DNA from 2 places in the Schaalia hyovaginalis genome. Region 1 is predicted to be linked to the other one. Evidence: riboswitches for the same ligand, from Rfam matches in the RefSeq annotation. Region 1 holds a riboswitch; the other holds the start of a gene.
What was found. Region 1 has a riboswitch for ZMP and ZTP ahead of glyA (serine hydroxymethyltransferase). Riboswitches for the same ligand answer to the same signal wherever they lie in the genome.
Positions count from the first base shown of each region.

Region 1 (10,277 bases):
CGGCATGATCGCCCTGGCGGTCATGGCGTGGAGCGCGGTGAGCGTGGTCGGCCAGTTCGGCGCATCGATCCGCGCGATGTTCGCCATCCGGGTCGTCCCCTCCCATCCGCTCGTCCTGATCGCGCGCAACGCCCTCGGCGCCCTCGCCCTCGGCCTCTCCCTCGTTCTCGGCGCGGGGCTCGGCGTCGCCGTGGACATGACGGGCGAGGCCCTCCCGGGCCTTCTCGGCCTCGATTCCTCCGGGGTCCCCCTCGCACTCCTCGACGCCCTGAGCACCCTCCTGGCGCTCCTCGTGTACGCGCTCGTCTCCTGGGTGCTCATCGGCGTCGTCGCCCAGGTCCGGGTGCCGATGCGGCGACTCATGCCGGGAGTCGTCCTCATCGCGCTCGCCTCGGTCGTCCTCCGCATCGCGGGAACGAGCGTCGTCGGCGCCGCGAAGGGCCCTTTGCTCGCCACGGCGGCGACGCTCATCACCCTCGTCCTGTGGATCAACCTGCAAGTCCGCGCAGTCCTCCTCATCTGCGCGTGGATCGCCGATCCCCCGGCGCCCGAGAAACCGGCCTCGGCGCGCGCGACCCACTTCCTCGAAACCCCGAACTACGTCACGCGATCCGTCCCCGCGACGCTCGCCTGGCAGTACGACCCCGTGAGCGGCGAGGTCCGTCCCGACCCGCCCGATGACGCCGACGTTCCCGATGACGCCGAGGGGCGGGCGCCCTCGCAGCCCTGAGGCCTCAGGCGTAGACGACGCTCACGGGAGCATGATCGGAGAATCGCGCGTCGTAGGACACCGCCCTCGCGATCGAGAACCCCCGCGCGCGCTCGGCGAGCCCGGGCGTCGCGAACTGGTAGTCGATCCGCCAGCCCGTGTCGTTGTCGAAGGCCTTGCCCCGCTGCGACCACCACGAATACGGGCCCTGGACCTCGCCCGCGAGATCGCGGACGACATCGCGCCACCCGGAGGCGATCCACTCGTCGAGGAAGGCGATCTCCTCGTCGAGGACGCCCGCCCGCTTGTTGTGATTCGGCGTCCAGTTCTTGATGTCGATCCGTGAGCGCACGATGTTGAAATCACCGGCCACGACGACGTCCTCGCCGCTCGCCAGGAGCTCGGACAGGCGCGCCCCGATCCTCGGCAGGTGCGCCATCTTCGCCTCCTGCTTCGGCGTGTCCTTCTCACCCGAATGGAAGTAGGCGGAGACCACCCGCATGCGCCCGCCCTCGGCCTCGACGACGGCCTCCACCCAGCGCCCCGAATCCGCATCCGTCTCGATGCCGTCGAGGACCTCACGGGTTTCGAGGACGAGGGCGCGCCCCCTGCGGACGGCGACGAGGACGCCCGCACGGCCCTTGATGCGGCACGGGACCGATACGGTCTGCCACTCCTCGCCGAGCAGATCGGAGGCGATCCCGGCATCGGCCCGCACCTCCTGCATGAGGACCACATCGGGGTCCTCCGAGCTCAGCCACTCGTGCATGCCCTTGCGGGCCGCGGCTCGGATGCCGTTGACGTTGACGGTCGAGATCTTCACTCCGCCTCCTCCTTCTCATCGGGAACGACCATCGTGCCCGTGCCCTCGTCGGTCATCACCTCGATGAGGACCGAATGCGGGGCGCGGCCGTCGACGACGTGGACCGCCCCGACCCCGCCCTCGATGGCCTCGAGGCACGCCCGCACCTTCGGGATCATCCCCGAGGAGACCGCCTCCCCTAGGGCGCGCAGCCGCGAGGCGGTCGTCAGCCGGATGAGGGAATCCGGATCCGGGTAGTCCGCGTAGACGCCCTCGACATCGGTGAGCATGAGGAGCTTCGAGGCCTTGAGGGCGACCGCCATCGCCGATGCCGCGGCGTCGGCGTTGATGTTGAGGACGCGGCTCGGTTCGTCCTCGTCGATCGCGATCGAGGAGACCACGGGGATGCGCCCCGCCTCGAGGAGCTCGAGGACCGCGCCCGGATCGACGCCCGAAATGTCCCCGACCAGCCCGAAATCGACCTCGTCGCCCGCAGCGTCGACCCCGCGGCGCCTCTTCGCCTTGAAGAGCGCGCCGTCCTCGCCGGAGATGCCCACCGCGAGATTGTCCCGGCTGTTGAGGCGCGAGACGAGGCGCCGCTGCACCTGCCCGGTGAGGACCATGCGGACGATCTCCATCGCCTCCGGAGTCGTCACGCGCACGCCCTCCCTGAAGGGGGTCTCGATCCCGAGTCTCGACAGCATCGCGCTCACCTGCGGCCCGCCGCCGTGGACGACGACGGGGAACAATCCGACGTGCTGGAGGAACTGGACGTCCGAGGCGAAGGCCTCCTGCGCATCCGGATCCGTCATCGCGTGACCGCCGTACTTGATGACGATGATCTGCCCGCGGAACTCCCGCATCCACGTGAGGGCCTCGCCGAGGACGTGCGCACGCTGCGCATCGGTGAGGTCCGGGCCGTCGTGCTCGGTCATGACGTGACTCTCCTTCATCTGCCCGGAGGGCGGTGTTCAACGGCCGGCCCCGCCCCCTCGGGAGGGCCGGCCCCGCCCTCGTGCGCGGTTCAGTCGCCGAGGGTGGCGACCATGACCGCCTTGATCGTGTGCATCCGGTTCTCCGCCTGGTCGAAGACGATCGACGCCGGGCCTTCGAAGACCTCGTCCGTCACCTCGAGCTCGGCAAGACCGGTCGCTTGGAAGATCTGCTCGCCGACCGTCGTGTTGCGGTCGTGGAAGGCGGGCAGGCAGTGCATGAACTTCGCGCCCGGAGCGGCCTTGGCCATGAGGGCGGCGTTCACCTGATAGGGCTTGAGCAGGGCGATCCGCTCGTCCCACACCTCCTTCGGCTCTCCCATCGACACCCAGATGTCGGTGTGGACGAAGTCCACGCCGGCCACGCCCTCGTCGATCGACTCGGTGAGGGCGATCCGGGCGCCGGTCTCCTTCGCGATCGCCTCGGCAGCCTCGACGACCTCGCCGGAGGGCCACAGCTGCTTCGGGGCGACGATGCGGACGTCCGCGCCGATGAGGGCGCCGTTGACGAGGAGCGAGCGCCCGGTGTTGAAGCGCGCATCGCCCACGTAGGCGAAGGAGACCTCGCTCAGGGGCTTGCCCGCGTGCTCGCGCATCGTGAGCGCATCGCAGAGCATCTGAGTGGGGTGCCAGTCATCGGTGAGGCCGTTCCACACGGGCACTCCCGACAGCTCCGCCAAGAGCTCGACCTTCGACTGGTCGTCGCCGCGGTATTCAATGCCGTCGAAGAAACGCCCGAGGACGCGCGCGGTGTCCGCGACGGACTCCTTGTGCCCGATCTGGGAGCCGGAGGGGTCCAGGTACGTCGTGTGCGCGCCCTGGTCGAAGGCTGCCACCTCGAAGGAGCAGCGGGTCCTCGTCGAGGTCTTCTCGAAGACGAGGGCGATGTTCTTGCCCTTGAGGCGCTGCACCTCGGTGCCGTTCCGCTTCGCGGCCTTGAGCTCGGCGGCGAGGTCGATGAGGGAGAGCCACTCCGCGGGGGTGAAGTCGATCTCGCGGAGGAGGTGGCGTCCGTGCAGGGGGTGCGTCATGAGCGGGTGTCTCCTATCGGGGCCCGGGAAGGGCCCGTCGGCTTTCGGATGCGGTGGCTTCGAGGATCAGTCTGCGCGGTCCTCAGTGCCGGGACAAGCTATCGCGGTTGATCGGGCAGGTCATGCAGTGCGCGCCGCCGCGCCCCCGCCCGAGCTCATTACCCGGAATGGTCACGACCTCGAAGCCCTGGGCGGCGAAGAAGTCGTTCGAGGCCGCATTGCGCTCGTACGCCATGACGACCCCGGGTTCGAGGGCGAGCAGGTTCGAACCGTCGTTCCACTGCTCGCGCTCGGCGGTGAGCGAATCCGCGGGCACGGTGAGGATTCGGATCTCATCGACGCCGAGCGCCGCGGCGAAGACCGACTCCATCTCCTCCGCCTCATGGACCGTGATCTCGAGGGCGCCTCCCGAGCCCGGGCGGATCACCTGCGTGCGCACGCGTCCGAGCCTCGCGTAAGCGGTGAAGGTGCGCTCATCGAGCATCGTGAGAATCGTGTCGAGATGCATCTGGGCGCGCTTCTTCGCGATCTGGAGGACGATGATCTCCCTGGCCGCCCCCTGCGCGAAGAGCCGCTGGGCGAGTCTTTCGACGCCCTGAGGGGTCGTGCGCTCCGAGGCGCCGACGATGAGCGCGCCATTGCCGACATTGAGGATGTCGCCGCCCTCGATCGTCGCCGAACCGTCGAGGGTCCCGTGCTTCCAGAAGGGGATCTCCTTCGAGGCGAAGCGCGGGTGGAGGCGGTAGACGATCTCCTGATTGATAGTCTCGCGGCGACGGGCGGCCTTGCGCATCGACGAGACGGCGACGCCGCCGGCGATCCACGAGGAGGTGTCCCGCGTGAACAGATGGTTCGGAAGGGGCGCGAGGATGAAGTCGTCGAGGTCCATGCCCGAGATCCACGTCGAGGCCGGTTCGGGCGCGCGCTCGAGGAGCTCGCGCTTCGTCAGCCCGGCGATGAGAACCTCGGCGAGGTCGCGGGGGGCGAGGGAGGCGCCGAAGTCCCGAAGGGCGTCGAGGGCGGCGGGGCCGACGGTCCGCTCGGTGAAGACCAGCTCGAGGGATTCCTCACGGCCTCCCGGTTGGGCGAGCGCCTCGGCGAGGAGATCGGCGAAATACAGCACCTCGATGCCGCGGGCGCGCATGAGCGAGGTCATCGCATCGTGCTCCGCCTGGGCGCGCTCCAACCAGATGAGGTCGTCGAAGAGCAGCTCGCCCATATTCGAGGGCGTGAGCCTGTTCATCTCCTTGCCCGGCCTGTGGGTGAGCACGGAGACGAGGCGCCCGACCTCGGAATCGACGTGCGGCAGCATGAATGGACTTCCCTTCTCATCGGCGCGAGCGGGCGCGGGGGCGGGCCCTGGGCCCGCCCCCGCAGCACTACTCGGCGGCGCGTTCTGCGGCCTCGACGACATTCATGACGAGCAGGGCGCGCGTCATCGGCCCCACGCCCTTCGGATTGGGCGAGAGCCAGGAGGCGACCTCGTCGACTCCGTCGGCGACGTCCCCGAAGAGGCGCGACTTGCCCTCCTCGGCGAGGACCCGGGAGACGCCGACGTCGAGGACGACGGCTCCGGGCTTGACCATGTCCCTAGTGATGAGGCCGACCGATCCCGCGGCCGCCACGACGACGTCCGCACGGGACACGTGATCGGCGAGGTCGGCGGTGCCCGTGTGGCAGATGGTGACCGTCGCGTTGATCTCACGGCGCATGAGCAGCAGTCCGATGGATCGGCCGACGGTGACGCCGCGGCCGACGACGCACACGTCCTTGCCTGCGAGGTCGATCCCGTGACGGGTCATGAGTTCGATGACGGCCCGGGGCGTGCAGGGCAGCGGCGAGTCGATCGGTCCGGAGGCGCGCAGGACGAGGCGGCCGAGGTTCGTCGGGTGGAGGCCGTCGGCGTCCTTGGCCGGATCGATCCGCTCGAGCACCGCGTTCTGATCGATCCCCTTGGGCAGGGGGAGCTGCACGATGTAGCCCGTGCAGGCCGGGTCGGCGTTGAGCCTGTCGACGGCGGCCTCGATCTCCTCCTGGGTCGCCGTCTCGGGCAGGTCGACGCGGATCGAGGCGATGCCGACCTCGGCGCAATCCCGGTGCTTGCCCGCCACGTAGGCGACCGAGCCCGGGTCCTGGCCGACGAGGATCGTCCCCAGACCGGGAACGATACCGCGTTCGCGCAGGACGGCCACCCGTTCGGCGAGCTCGGCCTTGATCGCGGCCGCGGTCGCCGAACCGTCGAGGACCTTCGCGGGCCCCTCCCAAGGCGCCCTCATTCGCCGATTCCCGCGTAGAGCGGATGGGCGTCGGTGAGGGCCTTCACGCGGGCGCGCAGCCCCTCGACGTCGACGGACGCGCCGGAGGCGCCCTGGACGAGGGTCGTGCCGATGATGTCGGCGACCTCGGCGAAGTCCTTCGCGTCGAAACCGCGCGTGGCCAGCGCAGGGGTACCGATCCGCAGGCCCGAGGTGATCTTCGGGGGGCGCGGGTCGAAGGGCACCGCGTTCCGGTTGACGGTGATTCCGACCTCGTGGAGGAGGTCCTCGGCCTGCTGGCCGTCGAGGACGGAATCCACGAGATCGACCAGGACGAGGTGGACATCGGTTCCGCCGGTGACGAGCTTGACGCCCGCGGCCTTCGCGTCGTCCGCTCCGAGGCGCTCGGCGAGGATCTGCGCGCCCTCGAGGGTACGGCGCTGGCGGTCCTTGAACTCCTCGGTCTGCGCGACCTTCATCGCGATTGCCTTGGCGGCGATCGCGTGCATGAGAGGACCGCCCTGCTGGCCGGGGAAGACCGCGGAGTTGATCTTCTTGCCCCACTGCTCGCCGCGCGAAGACAGGATCATGCCCGAACGCGGCCCCCCGAGGGTCTTGTGAACGGTCGTGGTGACCACATCGGCGTGGGGGACGGGGCTCGGATGGAGGCCGGCTGCCACCAGGCCCGCGAAATGGGCCATGTCGACCCACAGGGCGGCTCCGACCTCGTCGGCGATCTCGCGGAAGGCCGAGAAGTCGAGGTGGCGCGGGTAGGCGGACCAGCCCGCGATGATGACCTTCGGACGTTCTCGCAGCGCCGCTTCGCGGACCTGCTCGGGCTCGATCCGCATCGTCTCGCGGTCGACCTCGTAGGCGACGGCCCTGTAGTTCTTCCCCGAGAAGTTGATCTTCATGCCGTGGGTGAGGTGACCGCCGTGGGCGAGCGAGAGGCCGAGGATCGCGTCACCGACGTTCGCCATCGCCATGAGCGCCGCGGCGTTCGCCTGCGCGCCGGCGTGGGGCTGGACGTTCACGTAGTCCGCGCCTTCGAAGACCTTCTTCGCGCGCTCGATCGCGAGGGACTCGGCGACGTCGACGAACTCGCAGCCGCCGTAGTAGCGGTGGCCGGGGTAGCCCTCCGCGTACTTGTTCGTCAGCACCGATCCTTGCGCCTCGAGCACCGCGCGGGGGACGAAGTTCTCCGAGGCGATCATCTCGAGCGTCGTCCGCTGACGCTCGAGCTCCTGATCGAGGACCGCCCTGATCTCCGGATCGAGCTCGGCAAGGGTCATGTCATTGAGGGAATCCATTGGTTCTCCTGTTTCTCCGAACCGCCGATTTCTCGGTCGACATCTGGGCCCAGGCGGGCGGCCTCGATGCCAGTTCATCGCTCCCCGGTGGTTTCCCACCTGTTCGCCAGTCACGACTCCCCCACCCTAGCGCGCCGGATCGCCCGCGCGCATCGGGGACCACGCCCCTTCGGGCGCCTCATGTCCCGCAACGGGGCCCGACTGCTTGCTCCACAGGCGTTTTCGAAGGGATTTCTCCGAAAGATCAGCGTGAAGCAAGCACCGGGACGCGAAGAGGTCTGGACTGCACGTGAGCGGAGGGGTATACATGGATGAAGGAAATACCCCCCAGGGGTACAAGGAGGATGATTCTCAGATGCACGCGCACGACCACGGCCGCACCCGCCCCCTGCCCGACTCGGCGTCGATTCGCCTGCGCCTGAACATCGCCGTCGCCGTTACGGGCACCGTTCTCGTCGCCGAACTCATCGCCGCGCTCATCTCAGGCTCCCTCTCACTCGCAGCGGACGCCGGACACATGGCCGTCGACTCGACCGGATTGGCGGTCGCCCTCATCGCCTCGCGCCTCGCGACGAAGCCGCGCACCGACGAACGATCATGGGGATTCGCAAGGGCGGAGGTCCTCGCAGGCGGACTGCAGGCCGGAATGCTCATGGTGCTCACCGCCGTGATCGTCGTCGAAGCCCTCTCGCGCCTCGCCGCGCCGCCCTCGATGGAGCCCCTGCCGGTACTCGTCGTCGGCATCATCGGCCTGGTCGCGAACGCCGCGTCATTCGCCGTCCTCGCAGGAGGCCGCAACGACAACCTCAATATCCGCGCGGCCTTCCTCGAGGTCACCGCCGACGCACTCGGATCCTTCGCAGTCATCCTCGCCGCCATCGTCACTCTCACGACCGGATGGGGCGGAGCCGACGCCCTCGCCTCACTCGCGATCGCGGCATTCATGGCGCCGCGCGCCCTCAGCCTCCTGCGCGCCTCGGCGAGGATCCTCCTCGAAACCGCACCGGAAGGGCTCGACACCACGCGGCTGCGCGCGCACCTCGAAGCGATGCCGGGCGTCGAGGACGTCCACGACCTTCACGTCTCGACGATCTCAACCGGAATCGTCACGCTCACCGCGCACCTGAAAGTCTCCGCCGAGCTCGATGCGCGCGGCCGGGACGCCCTGGTCGCCCTCGTCCGCGAATGCGCGGCGACGCACTTCCCGGTCGCCATCGGGCACACGACGATCGAAGTCGACTCCGCGTCCGAGAACTGCGCGGATGCGCTCGTTCACCCGTGAACGACGCCGCAGGGGCCGCCACTCGCCTCCCGACGGGGCGAAGCTGAGGCTTCTTCGCGGGAGCGGGGCCGGGGCGTCAGCGGGAGAAGACGACGGTCCTGGAGCCGTCCATGAGGACGCGGCGCTCGACGTGCCAGCGGACCGCCTGGGCGAGGACCCGGCGCTCGACGTCCTGGCCCAGGGCCACCATGTCCGGCGTCGAATCGGCGTGCGTCACCCGGGTGACGTCCTGCTCGATGATCGGCCCCTCATCGAGATCGGCCGTCACGTAGTGTGCGGTCGCGCCGATGAGCTTCACGCCGCGATCGTGGGCCTGCGCATAGGGGCGCGCGCCCTTGAACGACGGAAGGAAGGAGTGGTGGATGTTGATGATCCGACCCGACATCTCCTCGCACACCTTGTCCGAAAGGATCTGCATGTAACGGGCGAGGACGACGAGCTCGACCTTCTCGGAGCGGATGAGGGCGAGCAGCTCCTCCTCCGCCTTCGCCTTCGTCTCCTTCGTCACCGGGATGTTGAGGAAGGGCACGCCGTAGAACTGCGCGACGGGCGCCAGATCCGGATGGTTGCCGACCACGGCGACGACCTCGATCGGCAGGCCCTGCGAGCGCTGACGGTACAGGAGATCAGTGAGGCAGTGGCCCTCGCGCGACACCATGATGATCGTCCGCAGCGGACGCCCCAGGGCATCGAGGGACCACGTCGCCCCGAAACGCTCCGCAACCCGCTTCAGCCCGTCCTCGACCGGGCCCCGCCCGACCGGAGAATCCACCTCGACGCGCATGAAGAAGAGGCCCGAATCGGGATCCCCGAACTGCTGCGACTGGATGATGTTGCCCTCGACCTCGCCGATGACGCCGGACACGGCATGCACGATGCCCGGCTGGTCGGGGCACGACAGGGTGAGGATGAACTTCGAATCGCGAGGAGCTGCGTCAATCATGGGGACAGAGTAGCGCACCCGGGAACCCCCGCATTTTCCCCTTAGGGAACATCACTGAGAGCCCCAGAAGCGCGCGATTCCGCCGCTTTCATCGTCCAGGGAACATTCAGGAAGCATTGAGAGCGTGAGCCCATCGGCGCCCGGGGCGCACACCCCGCCCCTTCCCGGCCCGCGCCCTCGGCGATCCGCCGAAGGCAAGCCCTGACCGCATCACGTGATCAACGGACACGATCACACAGCAAGGAGATCCCTCAGTGACCCGACCGACCACCGGCCGCTCCACCTGGCGCCGACCTCTCGCTCTCACCAGCGCAGCCCTCGCGGCCCTCGCCCTGACCGCGTGCTCGCCCTCGACCGTCTTCAAGGGGGCCGGCGAGAATCCGGGGCCCCGCGTCGCCTCGGACGTCTCCCTCACCTCGGCATGGCAGCAATCCACCTACACCGACCTCTACAAGCAGAAGATCGCATGGCGCCCCTGCACCGAAGAAGACGGACTCACCGCCACGGGCCTCGAGGCCGCCAAGGAGCAGGGCATCACCGCCGAGAACTTCGACTGCGCCCGAGTGCAGGCCCCGATGAACTGGGCCGATCCCGAAGATGAACGGACCACCGAACTGGCCGTCATGAGGCTGCGTTCCAAGGCCTCGGATGCGGCAGCGGGCTCGGAGAACGGCAAGGGCGGCAAGCCCCTCTTCATCAACCCCGGCGGCCCCGGCCTCACCGCGTCCTCGCTCGCCCTCGACCTGGCGAAGCAGGCCACCTTCGGCACCGTCCTCAAGGAGTACGACGTCTACGCCGTCGACCCGCGCGGCGTCGGAGCCTCGAGCCCCCTGGGCTGCCAGTCCTCCTCGACAATCCCCGCGCGCCGCCTCTCCGAATGCATCGCGAAGAACCCCCTCACCCGCTACATGGGCACCTCCCAAGTCGCCCGCGACATGGAGATGATGCGCTCC
Region 1 covers NZ_JACHMK010000001.1:2,079,811-2,090,087, forward strand. The annotation lists gene HD592_RS09155 (YhjD/YihY/BrkB family envelope integrity protein) at 1-730, shown strand, start outside; gene HD592_RS09160 (exodeoxyribonuclease III) at 735-1,532, opposite strand; gene argB (acetylglutamate kinase) at 1,529-2,446, opposite strand; gene argF (ornithine carbamoyltransferase) at 2,536-3,534, opposite strand; gene HD592_RS09175 (arginine deiminase) at 3,617-4,846, opposite strand; gene HD592_RS09180 (bifunctional methylenetetrahydrofolate dehydrogenase/methenyltetrahydrofolate cyclohydrolase) at 4,914-5,810, opposite strand; gene glyA (serine hydroxymethyltransferase) at 5,807-7,099, opposite strand; ZMP/ZTP riboswitch at 7,140-7,223, opposite strand; gene HD592_RS09190 (cation diffusion facilitator family transporter) at 7,407-8,381, shown strand; gene purU (formyltetrahydrofolate deformylase) at 8,458-9,324, opposite strand; gene HD592_RS09200 (alpha/beta fold hydrolase) at 9,579-10,277, shown strand, end outside.

Region 2 (10,277 bases), 1.2 Mb from region 1:
ATCCGGCGTTCCAGGTCGGGGTGATCCCGGCGCCCTCGTAGAGGAAGTTCTTCAGGGCGTCCTGCCCGTAGGCGGAATGCCCGACCTCGGGGTGCCACTGCAGGCCGAAGAGGCGGCGCTCCCGGTTCTCGAAGGCGGCGACGGGGGTCTGAGAGGTCGAGGCGGTGACTTCGAATCCTGCGGGCGCGGTCTGGACGGCGTCGCCGTGGCTCATCCACACGACCTGCTCGACGGGCGTCCCCGCGAAGAGGCAGGACCCGGCGCCGATAGCGGCATCGGTGTGCCCGTACTCCCGGGTCCCGGTGCGCCCCACCGACCCGCCCAGGGCCTGGGCCATCGTCTGGAAGCCGTAGCAGATGCCCAGGACCGGGACCCCCGCGTCGAACACCGCCGGATCGATGGACGGCGCTCCGTCCTCGTACACGGAGGAGGGGCCGCCGGACAGGATGATCGCCGCCGGATCCTTCGCGAGCATGTCGGCGACGGGCATCGTGTGGGGCACGATCTCGGAATAGACGGACGCCTCGCGCACGCGACGCGCGATGAGCTGGGCGTACTGGGCGCCGAAGTCGACGACGAGGACGGGACGGAGATCAGTCGTATTCACGGCTCAATCGTACCCGCGCGCGGGGGTGCGAACCTACTGGACCCCGCTGAACCCTGCTGACCGCGTGCGCGCCCTCGCGATGAGGGACAATGGGCGCATGGCCCCGAAGGAACGCCCCTCACGCTCCGCGCCCGCATTCCTGCTCGAGCTCGGGATGCACGGCGCGAAGAAGCGCTTCCCCGACGGCCGTAAGCTCACGAAGCCCGAGCTCGCGTCCCTGCCGACGATCGCGGCGATCAACGAGGGCGTGCGCGCGGCGACGAAGAGGGCCGCCGACCTGGCGCATTCACCCGATGCAGCCTGGTTGCTCACGCAGTTCCTCAACCCGGTGCAGCTCGCGTCGAAGAAGCGCCTCGTCCTGCCCGAGAGCTCCCTCATGTTGAAGGCGATCGCCCATCTCGAAGCGCTTTACGACGCCGAGGACCCGACGATCCCCCAGTCGCGCACCCCCGATCGCCCCCTCGGGGATCTCGCCGCCGCCCTCGACGAATGGGAACGGGCCTTCGCGGCGCGGGCGGGCGACCCGAGGTGGAAGAGCGTCGAGGGCCGACCGGTGACCCGCGTCCAGCTGCGCGACTGGATGGCCGAGGTCGCCGCCCTCGCCCCCGGGATCATCCTCGAACTGCCGATCCCCGAGGAGTTCGCCCGGGCGCTCTCACTGGTCGAGCAGTGGGACGGGATCCTCGACCGCCGGGGGCACACGGGCGAGCGATTCTCCCTGAGGGAGGAGGTCGTGCGCCTGCACAATTGGCCGGGCGACCAGTGGACGAACGGCGACGACTACGCCTCGGCGCAGAAGCGCTTCCATCGCCGCCTGCGCAAGGCCCGCAAGGTCACGAAGGATCCCGTGCGCGATGCGATCATGCAGCGGGCCCTCTACCTGCGCGAGGGCCTCCTCCTCGGGCCGGTCGATCCCCTCCAATGGTTCCTCGCGGTCTGCCGTTTCCGCGCCGTGGCGCCCGAGGTGCTCGATGTCCGCCCCGAGCTCATGACCTGGCGGTTCGTGGACTGGATGCTCCGGCTCGCCGACCCGCCCGAGCGCCCGGACATCTCCGCGTCCAAGCGCCTCGCGAAGGCCGAAGATCCGCGCGAGATCCCCGAGGGGAGCCTCACCGCCGTATCGGGGCCCGATCTCATGATCGACCTCGATGAGGACGTGGTGACCGCCCTGCCCCCCGGCTGCCGCGTTCGCCGTCTCGTCGTCTCGGCGACCGGGGCGCTCGGCCCGGATTGGACGGTGTACTGGGTCGAGTCGGAGTGGGAGGATTCGCGGCCGATCCTCGACCTCGTCGAGTCCGCGAAGCTCCACCCGCGCGTCGTCTTCGTCTCCGACGGGCGGCCCGACGACCTCGCCGAACGGATCCGCCCCTTCCTCGATCGGGCCTACGAGATCCCCACGAATCCCCTCACGGCGCACAGCCACATCCCGGGCGTGCTCCCGGTCTTCCCCGAGCACCCCGACGCGGGGCTGTGACTCCCCCGTCGGCGCCCCGGGTCGCCCTCAGTCGCCGCCGCGCCACGCCTTCCACAGGCGCGCGTACTCGCCCCCGAGGGCGAGCAGCTCGTCGTGGGTCCCCAGTTCTGCGATCCGCCCATCGACCATGACGGCCACCCGATCCGCCTCGTGCGCCGTGTGGAGCCGGTGGGCGATGGCGACGACGGTCCTCCCCTGCAGGACCCGAGCCAGGGACTGCTCGACGCTGCGCGCCGATGAGGAGTCCAGCAGGGATGTCGCCTCGTCGAGGACCAGAGTCGAGGGGTTCATGAGGATGATTCGCGCCAGCGCGATCTGCTGGGCGCGGGCGGGCGGCAATTGGACGCCCCCTGCTCCGACGCGCATCTCGAGGCCGCCCTCGTTCGCCACCCAATCGGCGGCGCCGACCGCGCGCAGGGCCTCCCACAGGGCATCGTCATCCGCGTCGGCCGCCGCCAGGCGCAGGTTCTGCGCGATCGATCCGACGAAGACGTGATGCTCCTGGGTGACGAGGACGACCGTGCGGCGCAGCTCCTTCTCGGGAAGATCGACGAGGTCGACGCCGCCCGCCCGCACCGTGCCCGACGAGGGCGGGTGGATGCCCGCGATCATGCGTCCGAGAGTCGACTTGCCCGCACCCGACGGCCCCACGATCGCGAGGGTCTCGCCCTCGCGCAGAGTCAGCGACACGTCGTGGAGGACGGGCGCGCCCTCCCGGTAGGCGTAGCCCACCGAGTCGACGACGATGGCTCCGCCGCCCGTCGCCCCCTCCCTCGCCCTGCGATCCGCCTCGACGAGGTCGACGCCGAAGATTCGCTGCAGGGAGGTGTAGGCGAATTGGAGTTCATCGCTCCAGAAGGTCGCCTCCCACAAAGGGACGCGCAACTGGTAGCAGTACATGACCATCGTGGTGACGGCGCCAGCGCTCACCCAGCCCGCGGGGACGCCCACGGCGCCCAATGCGATGAGGAGGGCGATCGGGCTGAGGGTCACGATGACCATCCCGACGAACAGGAAGACCCGCATCCACGCGCCGTAGCGCTCCAGGCGCCACATCTGGGCGAGGAGGGAGTCGTACTTGGCCCACCGCGTCGGCCCCAGGCGCAGGGCGTCCACCGTTTCCGCCTGAGCGACCGTCTCCGAGGCGACGCCGGAGAACTCGGCGACGACGGCGGAGGACGCCTGATAGGAGGGGATGGTGCGCGGCACGTACCACTTCGCGACGAGCACGACGAGGGGGATCTCCGCGATGAGCACCCACACCAGGCGCGGCGAGACGATGGCGGCTGCGACGAGCGTGACGAGCACCGTCGTCACGAGGACGAGGATCGCGGACAGCCCCCTGCGGATCATCATCTGCACTCGGTCGATGTCGTGAGTCGTCCTCCCGATGAGGTCGCCGCTGCCCGCGGACTCGACCGTCGACAGGGGCAGGTGGACGACTGCGTCGACGAGGTCCTCCCGCAGGATCGCGAAGAGCCGCTCCCCCAGGGTGCGCGACTTGTAGTCGGAGAGCCACACGAGGATGAAGTTGAGCGCGACGAGGACGAGGGCTATGCCGATGCGCCCGAGCACCCACTGGCGCGTCGTCCCCGCGCCGATGGCGTCGACGATGTCCCCGACGATCCACGGCAGGCTAACGGCGCTGAGCGCGGCGAGCAGCTGCAGCCCGACGATCGCCGTCATCGGTGCGGCGTAGGAGCGGACGAGGGCGAGGAGGCGCTTCCCGGTGAGGGCGGGCGAGGCGAGGGGGAGTCTCATCGCTCCTCCTGTCTGCGCAGCAGCGCCAGCGCATGGGCGACGCCGGGGGCGCCGTCCTCCGCTACGACCCTGAGGTCGTCGGAGCTCCCCGAGGCGATGGCGCAGCCGTCGGAGTCGAGGATGATGATGCGGTCCGCATGCTCGAGGAGCAGGGGCGATTCCGTGATGAGGAGGGTCGTGCGCTTGTCGCGCGCCTCCGCCAGGCGCTCCCCGATGATGGCCTCGGTGTGGGAGTCGAGCGCCGAGGTGGGTTCGATGAGGAGGGCGATGTCGGGGTCGTGCACGAGCACTCGTGCGAGGGCGATGCGCTGACGCTGTCCGCCCGACACGTTGCGCCCCGATTCCGCGAGCAGCCCGTCCATCCCGCCGGGCAGGGAGGCGAGGACATCGGACGCCGCCGCAACCGTGAGCGCATCCAGAAGGGCGGGGTCGTCGTCTGAGGGGTCGTGGCTCACGGACAGGAGGACCTCTTCACCCGCGGGAGCGGATGCGATGACCTCCCGGTAGATGGTGTCCGACAGCGGGCGGCGGGCGGGCGGGGGCGCGTCGGCTCCGAGGAGGTTCTCGCGCAATGAGCCCGCGAACAGTTGCGGGGTCTCCTCGCTGAGCAGGATGCGTCTGCGCACCTCGTCCACGGGCAGGCTCGCAAGAGGGACGCGGAACCCGGGGCCGGACAGGATCGCGGAGGATTCGTCATCGCTGACGCGGGCGAGACGGCGCGCGACATCGCGGGCGATCTGCACGCTCGGGGCGAGCAGCGCGGTCGTGAGCCCCGGGCGCAGGACGACCCCGCTTCGGGGGTCCTCCAGCGCCGCACTCGCCCAGTCGATCGGATCGGAGTCGAGCCAGGGATGGTCTTCGCGCTGCGGTGAGGCGGAGGAACCGGCCTCGTCGCGGGTCATCGGGCGGATCGCGAGGATCGTCGAAGCGCGCTTCACCGCGACCCAGGCGCGCGTCAGGTGCTCCACCGAGTCGGAGAGGATCCACAGGGGATGGCGCAGGAAGGTCATGTACCCGTAGAAGGCGAGGAGCTGGCCGACGCTCATCGCTCCGTCGAAAACGAGCATCGCCCCCTGGGCGACGACGAGGACGGAGAACAGCATGGGCACTGCGGAGCGGGTCGCCGCCAAAAGGGCGGCAGTCGGGGCGACCTTGACCGCGGCGGCCCGCGCCCGTTGCGATTGGGCCCGGTAGGCGCTCGAATACGAGTCCTCCCCTCCGATCCCGCGCAGGATGCGCAGCCCCTGCACGGCGTCGGTGGAGATCGTCGTCAGCTCCCCCTGCTCGTCGCGCATCGCCGACTGGCGGGCTTCGAGGGGCCCTCCGAGCGCCATGAGCCCGATGACGAGGATCGGCATCCCGATGAGGACGATGAGCCCGAGCGAGAGAGATGTTCTCAGCATGAGGACCGCGACGAGGACGGTCGCCGCAGCCGAGGCCGCGAATTCGGGGATGAGGGACGTCGCCCTGCCCAATGCGGAGGCGTCGGAATCCGTCGCGGTGACGACGTCGCCCGCCGTCGAGTCGCGCTTGACGGCGCGCGGGTGCATGGATGCGTGGGAGACGATCGTCCTGGCCGAGCCGACGGACGACCCCATCCACGTGGTGATCTCCGTCATCTGCGTGAGGGCGTCCCCCGCTGCGACGAGGACGACGACGAGCAGGAACACTCCCCCGGCGATCGCCAGGTCGGCGGACACGCCCGTCGTCAGGGCGGTGTCGAGGGCGCGGCCCATCGCCCAGGGGACGAGGGCGGAGGCGACTGTGCCCAGGGTGGTCGCCGCGACCCCCAGCAGGAGGGCGGGTACGCGCCTGCGCAGGAGTTCGCGGGCGAATCGCGGAGCGACGCTGGGAAGCGGCCAGGCGGGCCCCCGCAGGGTCTTCCACGGGGCGATCCAATGCCGCGGGGCGGGACCGAGCGGGGGCAGCGCGATGCCCGCATCCGCGGCCGCGCGCGCGAGGGGGTCTCGCATGTGGGAACTGTCCTTTCTTCGCGAAGGGGGCGCCTTCACGAAGACCCATGATCGTTCATTCGCGCGCCGGCCGCGAGGGCGGATCAGTGCGCGAAGTGGCGGGTGCCCGTGAGGTACATCGTGATGCCCGCGGCCTTGGCCGCCTCGATCGATTCCTCGTCGCGGATCGAGCCGCCGGGCTGGACGACGGCCTTCACGCCGGCGTCGATGAGGACCTGGAGGCCGTCGGCGAAGGGGAAGAAGGCGTCGGATGCGGCGACTGCGCCGATCGAGCGCTGCTCCGGGGCGTCGGCGATGATGTCGTCTGCGCGGGCGCCACCGGCCGACTGGATGTCGGCTCCCGCGTCCTTCGCGGCGTCGCCGGTGGCACGGCCGCCGAGGGTGTTCGCCCTCTCCACGGCGAGCCTGCACGAATCGACCCGGTTGACCTGCCCCATTCCGACGCCGACCGAGGCCTCGTCCTTGACGAGGAGGATCGCGTTCGAGCGGACCGCTCGGACCGTCCTCCATGCGAACTCGAGGTCGGCGAGGGTCTTCGCATCGGCGGGCTCGCCGGCCACGAGGGCCCAGTTGGCCGGGTCGTCGCCGGGGGCGTCGACGTCGTCGCGCTCCTGAACGAGCAGGCCGCCCGAGATCTGCTTGAACTCGGCCTGGCCGCGCTCGGGCGGGAGCACTTCGAGGACCCTGAGGTTCTTCTTCGCCGCGAGGACCTCGAGGGCCCCGTCCTCGTAGGCGGGGGCGAGGACGACTTCGGTGAAGATCGGGACGATCTGTTCGGCGAGTTCGACCGTGACGGGCCGGTTGGTCGCGATGACGCCGCCGAAGGCGGAGACGGGATCGCAGGCGTGGGCCTTGCGGTGGGCCTCGGCGATGTCGTCGGCGACGGCGATGCCGCAGGGGTTCGCGTGCTTGATGATCGCGACGCAGGGGCGCTCGTGGTCGTAGGCTGCGCGGATCGCCGCATCCCCGTCGGTGTAGTTGTTGTAGCTCATCGCCTTGCCGTGGAGCTGGCGGGCGTTCGCGATGCCCGGCAGGGGCGCATCCTCATCGGCCTCGTCGCCCTCTTCGCAGAAGAGGAGCTCGGGGTCGAGGAGGCGGTAGACGGCCGCGTTCTGGTGCGGGTTCTCACCGTAGCGGAGGGCCCGGACGCGCTCGAAGGACTCGGCGACGACGACCGGGAAGGCCTCATCGCTCGCCTCTTCGGCCGTTTCCCCCCCGGTCCCGCTCGTGTCCTCGTCGCCGCCGAAGGCCGCGAGGAAGGCGGCGTCGGCCGCGTCGAGCCGTTCTTCGCAGGCGAGGTCGAGCTCGTCGGCGAGGTCCTCGCGCTCGAGTTCCCCGGCGAACCAGCCCGAGATCGCGAGATCGTAGAGGGCCGTGTGGACGAATGCCTCAGCGGCGAGCCCGCGGCGCTCCTCGAGGGTGAATCCCCGCCCGGACTCGGCTGCGGCGATGACATCCGCGTAGCGATCGGGCGAGGTGACGACTGCGACCGAGGGGTGGTTCTTCGCGGCGGCGCGCACCATCGAGGGGCCGCCGATGTCGATCTGCTCGACGCACTCGTCGAAGGAGGCTCCCGAGGCGACGGTCGCGGAGAAGGGGTAGAGGTTGCAGATCACCAGATCGAAGGCGGCCACGCCGAGCTCGACGAGCTGATCGCGGTGACCGGCCTTGCGCTGGTCGGCGAGGATGCCCGCGTGGATGCGCGGGTGGAGGGTCTTCACTCGCCCTTCGAGGCACTCGGGGAAGCCGGTGACGGCTTCAACGGGGGTGACCGGGATCCCGGCCTCGGCGATGCGCGAGGCGGTCGAACCGGTCGAGACGATCTCGATGCCCGCGGCCGCGAGGGCTTCGGCGAGGGGCATCAGGCCGGTCTTGTCGTAGACGGAGATCAGGGCGCGCTTGAGGGGGCGCCGATCGATGGATTCGAGATTGTCCAGGCGTACGGACATGTTTTCCTCCGATGTCGGTGTCTTCATGTCCCGGCGCCCAGGCGGGCGACGCCTCATGGGATCGTGCGGCCGCTCCCCGGTGGTGTCCCACCCTCGCCAGTCGCGGCCGCCTTGATCGTAGCGCTCTTTACGCCCAGGGCGGTAGGCGCTCCGCGATGCGCTCCGGTCAGCGCTGTCCGAATCGGACGCGGCGCCCCCGGATCGTCCAGCCTTCACGGATGAGGCAGCCGATTGATTCGACGAGCTGGACGCGTTCGGCGCTCTTGATGCGTTCGAGGAGGCTCTCCGGGGTGTCGTCGTCCTCCACCGGGACGGCGGTCTGGGCGATGATCGGGCCGGTATCGGTCCCCGCATCGACGAAGAAGAGGGTGGCGCCCGCGATCTTGACCCCGGATTCGAGGGCGTCGGCGGGGCCGCGGACTCCCGGGAATGCGGGGAGGAGCGAGTTGTGCGTGTTGAGGATCCGCCCCTCGTAGCGGGTGAGCACGGCGGGGCCGAGGAGCTTGAGGAAGCCGGCGCTCACAACGAGGTCCGGCTCGAATCCGTCCAGGGCCCCGACGAGCGCCAGGTCCCAGGCCCTCCGGTCCGGGTGGTCCTTGAGCTTCAGCACGCGCGTCGGGATTCGGTGGGCGTCGGCCCAATCGATCGCCGCGCATCGCCTGTCTGCGAGGACGCAGGCGATCCCGCCTCCCCATGCCGGTTCTTCGGCTGCGGCGACCAGGGCGCGCATGTTCGAGCCCTCGCCGGAGACGAGGACCGCGATGCCGGCATCGGGAATCGGCGCATGGACGCTCTCGGATTCATTCACCGTCATGTCGCATCCTCGTCTCAGCCTCGTCGTCTTCCTCGGGCGCGCCCGCAGTCGAAGCGCCCCGTCCTTCTGCGGCTTGGAGTGCGGGCGATTTCACGGCCGGGATCCGTCTCGTCGCCTCACCGAGGACCTCCTCGAGAGGCACGGGGATCGGCGGCACCGGGGCCTTCGCCCTGGGGGCCTGCGCTTCGGCGCCGGTCGCGTCGGCACGGACGCGGTCGGCCCCGGCTTGCTCGGCAGGGGCTCCGCCGCATGCCTCATGGTCGCCGTCGGCTGCGGGAAGGGGGTCAAGGGCCTGTGAGGAACGTGCTTCTTCGGCGAGATCGTCCTCCTTCTCGGTTTCGTCGGCATCTGCGCGATCGCCCTCGTCCCCACGCGCACCATCGTCGAGGGCGGAGGAGCGCGGCGTGACGGGGGCGAGATCGCGGGCCGTCTGTCCGGGTCCGAGCCGGGAGATCCGCCATTGGAGGCGCAGGAACTCGATGAAGCGCGGATGCACGCACACCTCTGCGAGGAGGAACACCGCGCCGATCTCGAAGAGGACGGCGAAGAAGAGGGGGAGGAGGTCCGGTCCGAGTCTGCTCATGCGCTCGATGCCCAGGTGCAGGACCGAGGTCGGGAGCCACACGACGAGGACCAGGGCGAACAGGGAGACGGCCACTCCCCCGGTGCGCACTTGGTCCGCGAGTCCCCGGCGTTTGCGGACCCGGCCGAGGACGGCGCCGCTCAGTGCGGCGACCAGGATCGGGATGAGGACCACGATCATCCCGGGAGTCGAAGTCGGAACGGCGCCGAGAACCGGGATCCCGGGAATCGGCTCCGAGGAGGTCGCTGCCGGCGAGTGGAGCGCATCGATTCCGATCCACACTCCCGGACCGGTAAGCCATGCCAGCGCCCAGGCGATCCATGTCGGGGCGTACAGCGCTTGAACGGCAACGATCAGGGCGTCCGCCGACCGAGAGCCCGTGAGGAGAAGGGCGTGGATCGCCTTCATCTCCTCGGCGTGCGCCATCAGCGTCCAGGTGAGGGCAGCGCCGGAGAGCAGGACGGTGACGAGGATGAGGATGAATCCTTGGCGAAGGCCCTCGTGCAGCCAGTCGCGCCCGCCCGCAAGGGTCTTCCACCCGCCCTTCGCATCCGCGTAGGCCCAGGCCGAGGCGATGAGGGGCACGCCGAGGGCGCCGGGATACGCCTGCCACCAGTGCGTGTACGAGCCTCCCCCGACGATGAGGAAGGCGACGGTCGAAAAAGCGGGTACCGCGAACCACAGCGCTGAGGCCGGGAAACCGCGCCCGGAGCGCAGGAGGAGGCGGAGGATGACGATGATGATGATGAGGAACAGGGTCGGCACGGCGCGGTAAGCGACCCCTGCGGCATTGAGCGGTGCGCCGAGGGAGAATCCCAAGAGGTCGGAGCCCAGGCGGAACGCCGACTCCCAGCTCGCTTTCCCCATCCAGGGATTCGATGCGACGGTCGCGTATGCGCCGACCGCCCCGCAGGCGAGCAGCGCCCAGGCGATGAACACCGCTTCCACGCCCGCAAGGACCGCGTGCGCCCAGCCGTCGGGCATGGTCAGGCGGATCGTTCGACGCGGAGCGACGTACGTGGTCGTCCTCGTGGAAGGGGCCGGGCCGGGCTGGGGACTGGGTGCAGGGCTCTCATTCATGTCGGTCCCATCCTCACGCACGAAGGGTCGGCGCCG
Region 2 covers NZ_JACHMK010000001.1:831,516-841,792, reverse strand. The annotation lists gene guaA (glutamine-hydrolyzing GMP synthase) at 1-607, opposite strand, end outside; gene HD592_RS03545 (hypothetical protein) at 705-2,081, shown strand; gene HD592_RS03540 (ABC transporter ATP-binding protein) at 2,109-3,842, opposite strand; gene HD592_RS03535 (ABC transporter transmembrane domain-containing protein) at 3,839-5,815, opposite strand; gene purH (bifunctional phosphoribosylaminoimidazolecarboxamide formyltransferase/IMP cyclohydrolase) at 5,899-7,764, opposite strand; ZMP/ZTP riboswitch at 7,793-7,878, opposite strand; gene purN (phosphoribosylglycinamide formyltransferase) at 7,931-8,578, opposite strand; gene HD592_RS03520 (cell division protein PerM) at 8,565-10,241, opposite strand.
Region 2: linked by a shared signal. The riboswitch ahead of purH (bifunctional phosphoribosylaminoimidazolecarboxamide formyltransferase/IMP cyclohydrolase) and the one ahead of glyA (serine hydroxymethyltransferase) in region 1 are both predicted to bind ZMP and ZTP.